One region of the Litchfieldia luteola genome, then DNA from elsewhere that is predicted to be linked to it. Evidence: riboswitches for the same ligand, from Rfam matches in the RefSeq annotation. Region 1 holds a riboswitch; the other holds the start of a gene.
The links. A riboswitch is a leader RNA that binds a small molecule or an ion and turns the genes downstream of it on or off. The one in region 1 is predicted to bind S-adenosylmethionine.
Positions count from the first base shown of each region.

Region 2: another riboswitch for S-adenosylmethionine. It lies ahead of J2Z26_RS19230 (O-acetylhomoserine aminocarboxypropyltransferase/cysteine synthase family protein); the one in region 1 lies ahead of mtnK (S-methyl-5-thioribose kinase).

Region 1 covers NZ_JAGGKM010000001.1:609,160-615,409, forward strand. The annotation lists gene J2Z26_RS03145 (PAS domain-containing sensor histidine kinase) at 1-318, shown strand, start outside; gene J2Z26_RS03150 (DedA family protein) at 448-1,059, shown strand; gene J2Z26_RS03155 (MOSC domain-containing protein) at 1,072-1,722, shown strand; gene J2Z26_RS03160 (DUF2087 domain-containing protein) at 1,750-2,325, shown strand; gene mtnA (S-methyl-5-thioribose-1-phosphate isomerase) at 2,365-3,414, opposite strand; gene mtnK (S-methyl-5-thioribose kinase) at 3,434-4,630, opposite strand; SAM riboswitch class I at 4,746-4,916, opposite strand; gene J2Z26_RS03175 (carbon-nitrogen family hydrolase) at 5,026-5,922, opposite strand; gene J2Z26_RS03180 (pyridoxal phosphate-dependent aminotransferase) at 5,914-6,250, shown strand, end outside.
Region 2 covers NZ_JAGGKM010000008.1:8,693-14,942, reverse strand. The annotation lists gene J2Z26_RS19230 (O-acetylhomoserine aminocarboxypropyltransferase/cysteine synthase family protein) at 100-1,422, opposite strand; SAM riboswitch class I at 1,497-1,599, opposite strand; gene J2Z26_RS19225 (hypothetical protein) at 1,661-2,005, opposite strand; gene J2Z26_RS19220 (MFS transporter) at 2,166-3,446, opposite strand; gene J2Z26_RS19215 (thioredoxin family protein) at 3,541-3,846, opposite strand; gene J2Z26_RS19210 (toprim domain-containing protein) at 3,860-4,210, opposite strand; gene J2Z26_RS19205 (YusG family protein) at 4,378-4,632, opposite strand; gene gcvH (glycine cleavage system protein GcvH) at 4,724-5,107, opposite strand; gene J2Z26_RS19195 (arsenate reductase family protein) at 5,173-5,529, opposite strand; gene J2Z26_RS19190 (acyl-CoA dehydrogenase family protein) at 5,769-6,250, opposite strand, start outside.

The DNA of each region.
Region 1 (6,250 bases):
CAATTAAAGCAGGTATTTATAAATATTATAAAAAATGGAATTGAGGTCATGCCAAAAGGTGGCTCAATCTTAGTAAAAATGTTTCATGAGGTTCCTGATCAGCTGGTCATTTCAATTGCAGATGAAGGCTCCGGAATTCATAAGGACAAATTAAAAAGGCTTGGTGAGCCTTTCTACACCACGAAAGAAAGAGGAACAGGCCTTGGCTTAATGGTAAGTTACAAAATTATTGAAGAACATCGAGGAAAGATAGATGTTACTAGTGAAGTTGGGGTGGGTTCGGTATTTAAAATAACCTTACCTCTTTCTAACTGTTAAAAAGTCAGTTGATTTCAATCGACCAAATAACCTTAATTATGGTATAATTCATGGAAAATATTTTATAATATTTTCCAATTTTTTTCGAGAAATTAGAGTTTACTGTAAACCTCTATAGGAGGGGATACTTTGGAAATTGAGTCTATAATGTTAATCATAAAGGAATATGGATATGTTGCATTGTATTTCGTGTTGTGGCTCGGTTTTTTTGGATTGCCTGTACCTAACGAAGTAATTGTGATGACCAGTGGATTTATTACTTCGAAAAGTCTACTTCAGCCGTTGCCTGCATTTATCGTGACATTTGCAGGGGTGATGAGTAGTTTAACAACTCTTTATTGTCTAGGAAGATTTAGCTATCATTCCATTCATCCAAGATTAATGAAAAACAATCGAATGAAAACCTACTTGCAAAAGTCTGAAGTACTAATCGAGAAGTATGGTCCAGTTGCTCTTATTTTTGGTTATTTCTTTCCTGGTGTAAGGCATTTTATACCGTTTATGGTTGGAAGTTACAAGATGGATTTTAGTAAGTTTGCTTTAGTCGCTTACACTACAGGTTTAATCTGGTCTTTAGCACTTTTTACAGGTGGTTATTATTTTGGAAGTTATATTGAAAGGATTGGAGAGGTACTTTATACGGGTGGTGTAATTGGGGCTTTTTCAATCGTATTATTAATTTCAACCATTATATTTTTAAGAAAAAGAAGGGCAAAGCGAACAGCTCTTAAAGATGTTTAGGAGGAAATGTAGTTGGAATATAAATTAGTATCTATTAATGTAGGAAAAGCTCGACGTGAACTTTATAAAAATAAAGAGATTGCAACTGGCATTTATAAAAAGCCAATTGAAGAAGAAGTATTTGTCTCAACAGTACAAATCGGTGGTGATCAACAAGCTGATTTAGTGAATCATGGTGGAAAAGATCAAGCGATCTGTGCATATCCATTTGAGCACTTAGAATATTGGGAGAAAACGTTACAACAATCATTTACGGTTGGTGCGTTCGGAGAAAATTTTACGATCCAAGGTTTGAATGAAGAGAATGCACATATTGGTGATATATTTGAAATTGGAGATGTAAGGATACAGATCAGTAATCCACGCAAGCCGTGTTATAAACTTGGTAATCGCTATAAAGTTGATGAATTACCACTCTTAGTTCAACAAACAGGGTATACAGGGTTTTATTTTCGAGTATTAAAAGAAGGTTTCATTAAACCAGGACAAAATTTACGCCTAATAGAACGGAAGGAAGAGAATCCTACTGTTGCGTATATAAACAAAGTCATCTACCAAGATGAGGAAAATGTTCAGGCATTAAAGAATCTAGTAGAGGTCAAGGAATTATCGGAACGGTGGAGAAATTCCTTTCAAAACAAGGTAGAAAAGCTACTAAATTAGATTGACTAATTATTGGAGTGTTTTAAAATGCAGCTTAGTCGGCTCGTGAATTTTCATAAAGTAATGGGAGATCCCACAAGAATACGAATTATTGTACTGTTGGCCAAAGGTCCGCATCATGGACAAGCACTTGCTGGAAAACTGGGGCTTACCCCGCCTACCATTACTCACCATATTGCGAAGCTAAAAGAAATAGGGATTATCAAGCAAAAAAGAGAAAAGAATACTATCTATTTTTACCTAGATGAAGACCAGTTGAGGTTAAAATCTCAGGCTATCATAAATACAGCTTATGGAAAAGTAGACGATGATGAAGAAAAGAAGGGTGAACATCAACAAGTACTTGCTAATTTCATGACACGAGACGGGAAGTTAAAAACAATTCCTGCTCAGCGTAAAAAGAAGCTTATGATCCTTGAGCATTTAGTAAAGGGACTTGAACCTGGGAAAAAGTATACGGAGAAAGAAATTAATGAATACATAAAAGACTTTCACGAAGACTACGCAACAATTCGCCGAGAGTTCATCATGTGCCATTTTATGTACCGAGAAGATGGGATATATGAAGTGAATCCTCCAGAAATGTGGGAGAAAATTAAATAAAAAAGCGGAAAGCACGATGCTCTCCGCTTTTTGTTTTGGTTACTGAAATAAATTAGCAATTGAATCCTTATATTCACCGTTATAAAGAATTCCTTCTTCCGTAATGATTGCTGTAATTAAATCATTTGGAGTTACATCAAAGGCAGGATTAAAGACGTTAATCCCTTCTGGTGCAATTCGATGCCCATTTATATGTGTTACTTCTTCAGGGTTGCGCTCTTCAATAGGAATTTCTTTTCCAGATTGAAGGGAGATATCAAAAGTAGACAGTGGTGCTGCTACATAAAAAGGAATGTTAAAGGCTTTTGCCAGAATAGCTAGACCATAGGTTCCAATTTTATTTGCAGTATCACCGTTTGCTGTAATACGATCTGCACCTACAATGACTGCTGTAATTCCTTTTGCAGCAATGGTGTGTGCTGCCATATTATCCGTAATAAGTGTTACATCCACTCCAGATTGCTTAAGTTCCCATGCTGTAAGTCTTGAGCCTTGAAGAACCGGACGAGTTTCTGAAGCGAACACTTGAAGGTTAATTCCTTTTTCTTTTGCAAGATGGAAGGGTGCTAGGGCTGTTCCGTAACGTGCAGTTGCGATTGAACCTGCATTACAAATTGTCAATACCTTATCGTTACTTTTGAAAAGAGATAGTGCATACTCCCCAATTTGTCGACAAACTGCCTCATCCTCTATCTGAATACGGATTGCCTCATGGGTAAGCTTTGTTTTTGCCTCATTAATCGAAGTTGCATTTTCAACACTTCGAACCATACGATCTAATGCCCAGAATAGATTTACAGCTGTGGGACGGGAGCTTGCTAAGTAATCTCGGTCCTTTTGTAGCTGTGTTTTAAATGCCTGTATCGATTCAACTTCGTAATTTTGTGCTGCAAGAGCAAGACCGAATGCCGCCGTTATTCCGATAGCTGGTGCACCACGAACTTTTAAACTTGTAATGCTTTCCCAAACATCTTGGACTGTTCTAAGTTCTATATACTCTGTTTCAAGAGGTAGTTTTTGTTGGTCAAGTAGAGAAATATAATTTTCATTCCACTCTACTGATCGTGGAATTGTAAAGCTTTTAGTCATTGTGTTTGTCACTTCCTTTTTAGTAACTATAGCTCGTTTGAAAATAATTTCGAATCTCAGTTGGACTACTGATTGTTGAGCGGCTTAAGATTAATTCTTTACCTAACTGAAGAGCTTGTTGTTTTGATAGAATTTTAGCATTATAATCTTCAATCTGGTCCAAGTCAGCAACATGTGCTAGACCAATGGTACGGCGAATGATCTCACAGCCAGCAAATCCAATTGTATCCTCAAGTATTTGTTTTAGTAAAGAGTCTAAATATCCATCAATCTTTGCGTATGCTTCGACATTGTCTTTTTCCCAAAGATGAGAGAAGGTATCTACGAAAACAGCCCACGTTTTATCGATGTGTGTGAATAGTGGCTCTTGCTTATCCGTTTCTCTTGATAATGCATTCAAAACGAGATTTGCAAGGAATTGACCTATATCAAATCCAAATGGACCGTAGAAGGCGAATTCTGGATCTATGACTTTTGTCTCCTGGTCACTAGCAAAAATACTTCCAGTGTGCAAATCGCCATGTAGGAGTGCATCTCCTTGTGTTAAGAACTTCTGTTTTAGTTTTGCAACTTCAAGTTTAAGTTTCGAATCATTCCAAAGTTTTTCAACATCAGCCTGAAGCTCACTTTCGAAATTATTCGTATCAATATCAAAAAATGGATCTGTAAATACTAGGTCTTCGGTAATTTTACAAAGTTCAGGGTTTGAGAAACGATGAGCCAGTTTCTTTTTTTCCTGAGGGTTAAGAGCAAAATCAGAAGTGTAGAATAGGGTATGTGCTAAGTACCTTCCAATGTGCTCTGATAATAGTGGATAATTCTGACCCTTAATCAAACCTGAACGAGAGATTTCTAAGTGAGATAAGTCCTCCATTACTGTAATGGCCAGTACTTCGTCTGTGTAAAATACCTTTGGTACTAAATCAGGTACGAGATTGTAATACGTTAGTAACGCATTGCTTTCAATCGTAGCTCTCTTAAGTGTAAGCGGCCAGCTTTCCCCGACAACCTTTGCATAAGGTAAGGCTTGCTTAATAATAATGCTTATATTTGTTTTATCATCAACGATATGGAAGACAAGGTTTAGATTACCATCCCCGATTTCCTTTGAACGTAAAACAGCACCTTGCTCAAAAAGTCCTAGTTTAGTAGCAAGTGAGGTTGCTGTTGATTCAGTTAAGGGTTCATAAGTTGATTGCTGATTTGAAAAAGACATATGTGAATAACCTCCAAAGTAAGTATTGTTTTGAAAAATTCGGAGGCTTTTCTACTAGTCAAAATAGAAAAGCCTCTTTCGACATCGAAAGAGGCTTGAAGACACGGCTTCGCACCTCTTATCTGCCAGAAAGAATATCTTTCTGTGGAATTAGCACCGTGCCTTATGTGAATGTATTTTAAACATTCAGTTGGCGCATGTGTAAAAGCGCCCCACTTCGCAGTGGTATTACGGTCGGTTGCTGGGCTTCATCGGGCCATTTCCCTCAGCCTGCTCTTGATAAGAGATAAATTGCAATAATGCAATTTAGACTATTAAATTATTTGAATTTTAACACTTGATGAAAATAATAACAAGTGAACTATTTCTTTGTCAATGGCATTTTCGGAAAAATATTATTGATAAAAACTTGGTCTTCTATCTTGGAAGATTGGGATTTGTTTTCTCACTTTTTTTACCTGATCTAGATCAATACTTGCTGTTAGTACCTCAGGTTCTGTACTTGCCTCCGCAATAATTTCGCCCCACGGATCAATAATCATCGAATGCCCCGCAAAGACATTTGCTGGATCGCTCCCAGCTCTGTTACATGCAACAACATAGCATTGATTTTCAATTGCACGGCTAATTAAAAGGGCACGCCAATGTTCAAGACGAGGAAGTGGCCACTCTGCAACAACAAATACCAGTTCAGCACCCTCGGTTGTATGTGCTCTTATCCATTCAGGGAAACGTATGTCATAGCAGATGACTCCAGAGGAAGGAACTCCTTCAATGGTGAACAGTCCTTTTGCATCTCCAGGAATTAAGTAGTGGTGCTCATCCATTAATTTAAAGAGATGTAGTTTGCTATATTCTCCAATAACTTCACCGTTTCGGTTAAAAATAAGCATCGTGTTTTTGACACCTTTTTCGGTTTTCTTGGCTACGGAGCCTGCAACGATATTCACACTGAATTTCTTTGAAAGGGTACCGATAAACTGGGTTGTGTCTGCACCTTGGTGATCCGCGATGTCTTCTAATCTTGTTAAATCATAGCCTGTTGTCCAAAGTTCAGGGAGAACAATGACATCGGGTTTTGATTCTGAAACGACTTTAGAAATTTCAAGCTCAGCATTTTGTTTATTTTTCTCTGGGTTTCCATAAATAATATCTAGTTGAATGCAAGCTATCTTAAGTTGCATGAATTGTCCCACCTTTTTAAATTTTTCTTTACATTTTGTTATTAACAATATATGATTTGTGACTAGAAATTCAAGAAATTTTTTGAGTAGGTGTAAATGATGAAGCATTTTGAGCAATCACAGTTGTTACAAGGTTTACCTAAACAATTTTTTGCATCCCTTGTTGCAAAAGTAGGGAAAGTTGTTGCCGAGGGGCATGATGTAATTAACTTAGGTCAGGGAAATCCCGACCAACCAACCCCGGACCACATTGTGGAAGCATTAAAAGTAGCTGCTGAAAAACCAGCATATCATAAATATTCACCTTTTCGTGGGCAGCAGTTCTTGAAAGAAGCGATTGTTACGTTTTATAAAAGGGAATATGGTGTAGACCTTGACGCTGAAAAGGAAGTTGCCATTTTATTCGGAGGAAAGGCTGGACTTGTTGAAATCCCGC
Region 2 (6,250 bases), on a different contig from region 1:
CGCTTTAAAACAGTTAAGTATTAATTGAGTACGAAAGTGAGTATATCATGGGTAAGAAATCAGTGTCAACAAAAATAATATTTTTATATTTTACTATTTTTAAATAGCACTTACTGGCTTTTTAGAAGAAAGTCCTGTTGCCTTTTCAATTGCTTGTTCTAAGTCTTCAAGAAGATCTTCACAATGTTCAATTCCAACTGAAAGCCTGATTAAATCATCAGTCACTCCGGATTTCTTTAAATCCTCGGCCCCTAATTGCTGATGAGTGGTACTTGCAGGATGGATGATTAAGCTCTTGGCATCCCCTACATTCGCTACATGAGACCAAAGAGTTACATTATTAATGACTTTTGCTCCAGCTTCCCTGCCACCTTTGATTCCAAATACAACAACTGCACCAGCACCTTTAGGTAAGTACTTCTTCGCTAATTCCTTTCCAGGATGTTCTTCATGCTCCGGGTATAATACCCACTCTACACCAGGATGCTCATCTAAGTAGGAGACGATCTTTCTCGTATTTTGAATATGCTCTTTCATCCGGACATGCAGTGTTTCCAGTCCTAAGTTAAACTGAAATGCATTAAATGGGCTAATGGCCGGACCTAAGTCCCTTAATAACTGAACTCTTGCCTTCACAATAAAAGCAACAGGCCCTAACGCTTCTGAGTATACTAAATTATGATAGCTCGGATCAGGTGTTGTAAATCCAGGAAACTTTGCCGAGTTCCAATCAAATTTCCCTCCATCTACAATAATCCCTCCAAGAGTAGTACCATTCCCAAGCAACCATTTTGTTGCTGAGTGAATTACTATATCTGCACCATGTTCAATTGGCCTGCATAGATATGGTGTGGCAAACGTGTTGTCAATGATTAATGGAATACCAGCTTCATGTGCAATTTCAGCAACTGCTTCTATATTTAAAATATCCAAGCTAGGATTTCCTATTGTTTCAGCAAAGAGGGCTTTTGTATTAGGAGTGATTGCCTTTTTGAAATTAGTAGGATCAGACGGATCCACAAAATGAGTATCTATTCCGTACTTTGGTAACGTGTTTGCAAACAAATTATAGGTACCACCATATAAAGTAGATGCAGAGACAATTTCATCACCAGAACTGGCAAGATTTAAAATAGCTGTTGTAATAGCTGCCATCCCACTTGCAACTGCTAAGCTACCAACACCACCCTCCAATTGAGCAACTCTTTCTTCAAAAACAGTTACCGTAGGATTGTGAATCCGGGAATAGATATACCCTGGTTCCTTTAAAGCAAATAGATTTGCAGCATGTTCTGTATTCTCGAATTTAAAAGCATTTGATTGATAGATCGGAACAGCACGTGCTCCAGTAACTGGATCTGCTTGCAAACCACCATGCACCCCAATTGTTTCTAGACGATACTTTCTCTCACTTCCACTCATTTTCATCTCTCCCTCGCTCTTTTGTGAAATAAAAAAATCCCCTTCATAAGAAGAGGATGAGTTCCATAAGACTCTTCTTATCTTTCAGGCATAAATATACCTGCAGGATTTAGCACCGTGTATCTTACCGGTTGCCGGGTTTCTAAGGGCCAGTCCCTCCACCACTCTTGATAAGTAAACTATTAAATTGATATTATTCTGAATAATAACACCGCAATTACTTACTGTCAATTCCTATTTATCCAATTTTTCTCATTTCTTTATCATGAGATAAGTAGAATATGGATTCGATTAGTAATATATTTCTCAAACTACCAATAACCTCAATATTCTCATGATATATGAGGTCAGTTAGTTTACTAGTCCCGTTTATAACATCCGTTATCCCATTCCCCTTGATTGTTATATGTTCTTCAAGACCATTAGTCACTGAGCTTCTTGTACTTGAAAGGTATAAATAAGCATTTTCCATACTAGTAATTTCAAACTTAATTACGAGTGGTTCTTTTGGTAATAGTAAGACAACATGTTCCAATCCGTAGAGTCTTTCTAAAAAATGTGTTAGTAATTTTTCTAAACCCACGTTGAATCCTCCTCGTACAGTTAGCTTATATATTAATTCCATTAAGTAGTACTATTTCCTCTATAAATCGTTCGACAAAAAGAAATATTTGTGAATAAAAAAGAACAATTTGCTCCATTATTACCAACAAATTGTTCATTTCCCGAGAAATATGTCAATATTATGATGTTTTTGCGACTGCCTTCTGAATTTTGACGAAAGATGTACCTTTAAAGACAAAGTAAAAGTACGTAGAACTCACTAGATAAAGAGCTGCAGTTATGCTAAATACATAAGCATAGCCCCAATATGACCCATAAATTAACACAAAAGATGTCGACACAGGTCCCATCATTGCCCAGCCTAAGGAAAATACCATCTGATTTACTGAGTTAGCAAGACCTTTCATTGAATCATTAACCCTTTCCATCACTAATGATGCTTGAATCGGATTTCCCGCATTCATTAAAGCCTGACGGAATAAGAATCCGATGATCGCTATAATAAGATTTTCTGTGTAGGCTGTCAGCAGTAAGAATGGCAAGGATGCTAACTGGAGAAACACAACAGCCTTCACTTCTCCAACCTTTTTCACTACGATAGGACCTATAATCATAGCCACTGCCGTTGCCGCTTGACCTAAAGACAAAACAATACCAATAACGCTATTACTAGCCTCAAATCGATCGGCAAAATATAGATTTAAGTAAGGAACGACCAATCCTGAACCAAATCCAATTAATAATTGTGCAAAAGCAAATAGTACAATAAGTTTCAATTGTCCCTTCTGATTTTTAAACACTGTCTTGAAAGGGACTTTCTCTTTCTTTTTTGAATCTTTCTCTTTTTTTACTTCTTCCATTTTAAAAATAGGCAATATACCTAAGAGGAATATTACACTCGCAATCAAGAGTGTAATTCTTACACTAATCAAAGGAGTTAACCCAAATAAGAAAACAAATGCATCACTTATGACTCCACCCATTAAATTTCCGACAACATTGGCTACCATCATGAGTGCAAAATGAAAACTAAACAAATGGACCCTTTGTGCTTGAGTTGAATTTTCAGCTAACCAAGGGATAGCTGACACTTGTAGAAATGCCATAGATAAACCCATTAGGAATGCTGTTATGACTAAAAAATGTTCTAACTCAAACAAGCTTCGCAAAAACAATAATAGGGTGGTAAAGAATATACCGTAAATCATTACCTTTTTCCGGCCTAGCTTATCACTTATAATACCTGCTGGAATTAATATAATTGCAGACGCTAAGGCAGTCATGGAAATGATTGTACCGTTAACTTGTTCTGTATAACCTAGTTCTCTTATATAGAAATTATACATGATCATAAAGATACCCATTGCAATTTGAGTACAAATATTTGTAATAATGAAGAGTTTTACGTTTCGATTATAAGTTAAATATTGATGCTTCCAATCCGCTATGATTGTTGTCATTATGCTTTACACCTCAGAATATTTCGCTACCCTAAATAATCATACTTCATTTACAAAAAAATGCAAGAAAAAACACTACCAATAATGATAGTGTCTACTTTAGGGTGTTATATAAATGTTCTACAGATTTAAACGCATAAATCCTGGCATCTGTTAATTTTCCATTCTCAAATTGTAACAAGCAAGGTACACTTTCAATTTCCCATTCTCTTGCTTTTACAGGGATATAGTTTAAATCACATTTTCCCATTGTTTTGTTAGGTACTAACTCCTGTACAACCATCAGCATTCGGCTTGCAACTTGGCATGTACCACACATCGGAGTATAGAGGTATAAACAAAAGGATTGTTCCTCTTGAATTAATTTATTTACTTGTTGCTCAGACCATTCATTTAACATGTTCTATGCCTTTCTATAATAAAAACTCTGCATGCACATCAAAATTGGCACCTAATAAAACGGTTGCTAAGTGCTGCTCTGGGGATGTAGCTACTTCACGGTACATTTTATCAATATAAATGTGTTCAGCTTCTGGCAATTCTCTCATAAATTGTTTTCTTAACTTTTCACCAGCATCGTCTGCATCAACTAAGATATAGACATCCTTATTATATAAATGTTCGATTAATTCGTCTAGTCTTGAAACACTAATCGTACCATTCGTACATATTATCTCAATTTCTTCATTTATGACATTTAATACTTTCTTCTTATCTGACTTTCCTTCTACAATAATTACTTTTTCAAAATAGTCTAATGTCATTTCCCATCACCTTAGTTTCATTGTACAATAGATTTCTTACTATTATTCGTAAATTTTACGAATATCCCTCTATTATTGTATGGAAAAAGGAATAAGATTGTTTATGTTTCTTTATTGGTAATAAACAGAAAAAGCAGTGGAAAGTAACCCACCGCTCTAAACTTATATTAGCACCAGCCATTTTCATAATCACAATCTACATATTTTTGATCAGGTCCTGTGGTTACATCCACATATTTGTATATTTTGTTATTGCCTTGTTCGTATCCTTCCATTAGCTCATACTTGTTCCCTTGGGTATTTAGAACAATTCGTCCAACAAGGGTTGACTCATCATATAAATTCACTTGGTTTTCAGATAACTTTCCAACGATGCGATCAGTAATGTCCATTCGCTTATTTTCCAGTACCAATTCAAGCACCCTTTCTTTACTTACTTATCGTTAGGGTGTCCATGTAGAGTGATGTTACTCAAAAAAAATAGGAATTAGCAATTGCTAATTCCTTGTTATTTTAGTCTTCTTTAGTCATTGCTTCATATTCTTCAGCCGTCATAAGCTTATCAATCTCGCCTAGGTCACTAGCTTCTACTACGATCATCCATGCTTTTTCATATGGAGATTCATTCACAAATTCTGGGCTGTCATCTAAGTCTTCGTTAATTGCAATTACTTTACCACTAATTGGAGCATATAGTTCAGATACAGTTTTTACTGATTCTACACTTCCGAAAGGCTCATCAGCAGTAATTTCATCTCCAACTTCAGGAAGTTCAACGAATACGATATCACCTAATTCAGATTGTGCAAAATCTGTGATTCCGATACGTACTTCATTGCCTTCAACTTTAACCCACTCGTGCTCTTCTGAATAACGTAATTCCTTTGGTGTGTTCATCATTTATTCCCTCCATAAACTAAAAATCTATTTTAAAGAATTCCCAAATAGGGTTCTTCTAACCCTTACTTCCAATTTTCTTCAAACATTTGCTCATTAAAGCCTACAGTCACTTTTGATCCATCTGTTACAAGTGGTCTTTTGATAAGCATACCATCTGAAGCTAACAATGTAAGTAATTCATCTTCTGATGCAGTTTTCATTTTGTCTTTAACACCAAGTTCACGGTATTTTTGGCCGCTAGTGTTAAAGAACTTTTTTAACTCTAGTCCACTTTTTTGATATAAATTTTCTAATACTTCTTTTGATGGCGGTTGTTCAACAATATGTACTTCTTCAAACGATAAATTATGTTGTTCTAACCATTTTTTAGCATTTCTGCAAGTACCGCATTTCGGATACCAATAAAAAGTTAGTGCCAAACTGTACTCACCACCGTTCTTTGGATGTATTCTTTATTACTTTAGAAATAAAATCCTACAGTACTGTATTTTACCATAAAGGTACAAAGAAATACTAATTGATTCTCTTCCCAAATTAGATTTCGACTTCTTCATCTTAATTCCTGCTAACTGGGTAAATAAATTCGACAAAAATTTTAAACCGTGTTGAATAGAGTCAAAAGAAAAAGCCCCTTTAGGAGCTCCTTCTTCACAAAAAATTATACTGTATAACGCTCTGCATCAATAATCGAAGCTGCAATTTCACGTTTCTTCGCAATTACATTAATTGGAGTGTAACGAGTGAATTTGCGAAGTGCTGATAACATCATACGTAAAGTATCTCCTGTTTCTGCAGCAATAAGAGTTTCTTTAGCATGTGCTTCAATTTCGTTAAATGCTTCTTGACAGAATACTTGCGTATAAAGGACCTTTTGGTTGTTCTTTTCAAGGCCAGTTTTGTTAATTGCTTTTTCAGTACGTAGAAGCGCAGATTCCATTGCGTACACATTACTGATAATGTCAGCAATATTTGCAAGAATTTCTTGTTCTTTTTCTAATGCTTTACCGAATTTCTGAGCAGCTAAACCAGCAATTAGTAATCCAATTTTCTTTGCATTACGTACTAAATATTTTTCTTGCTCAAGTACACCATCGCCAACTTCTTCAGGCATAAGCATCATCAACTCTTCTTGAAGAGCCA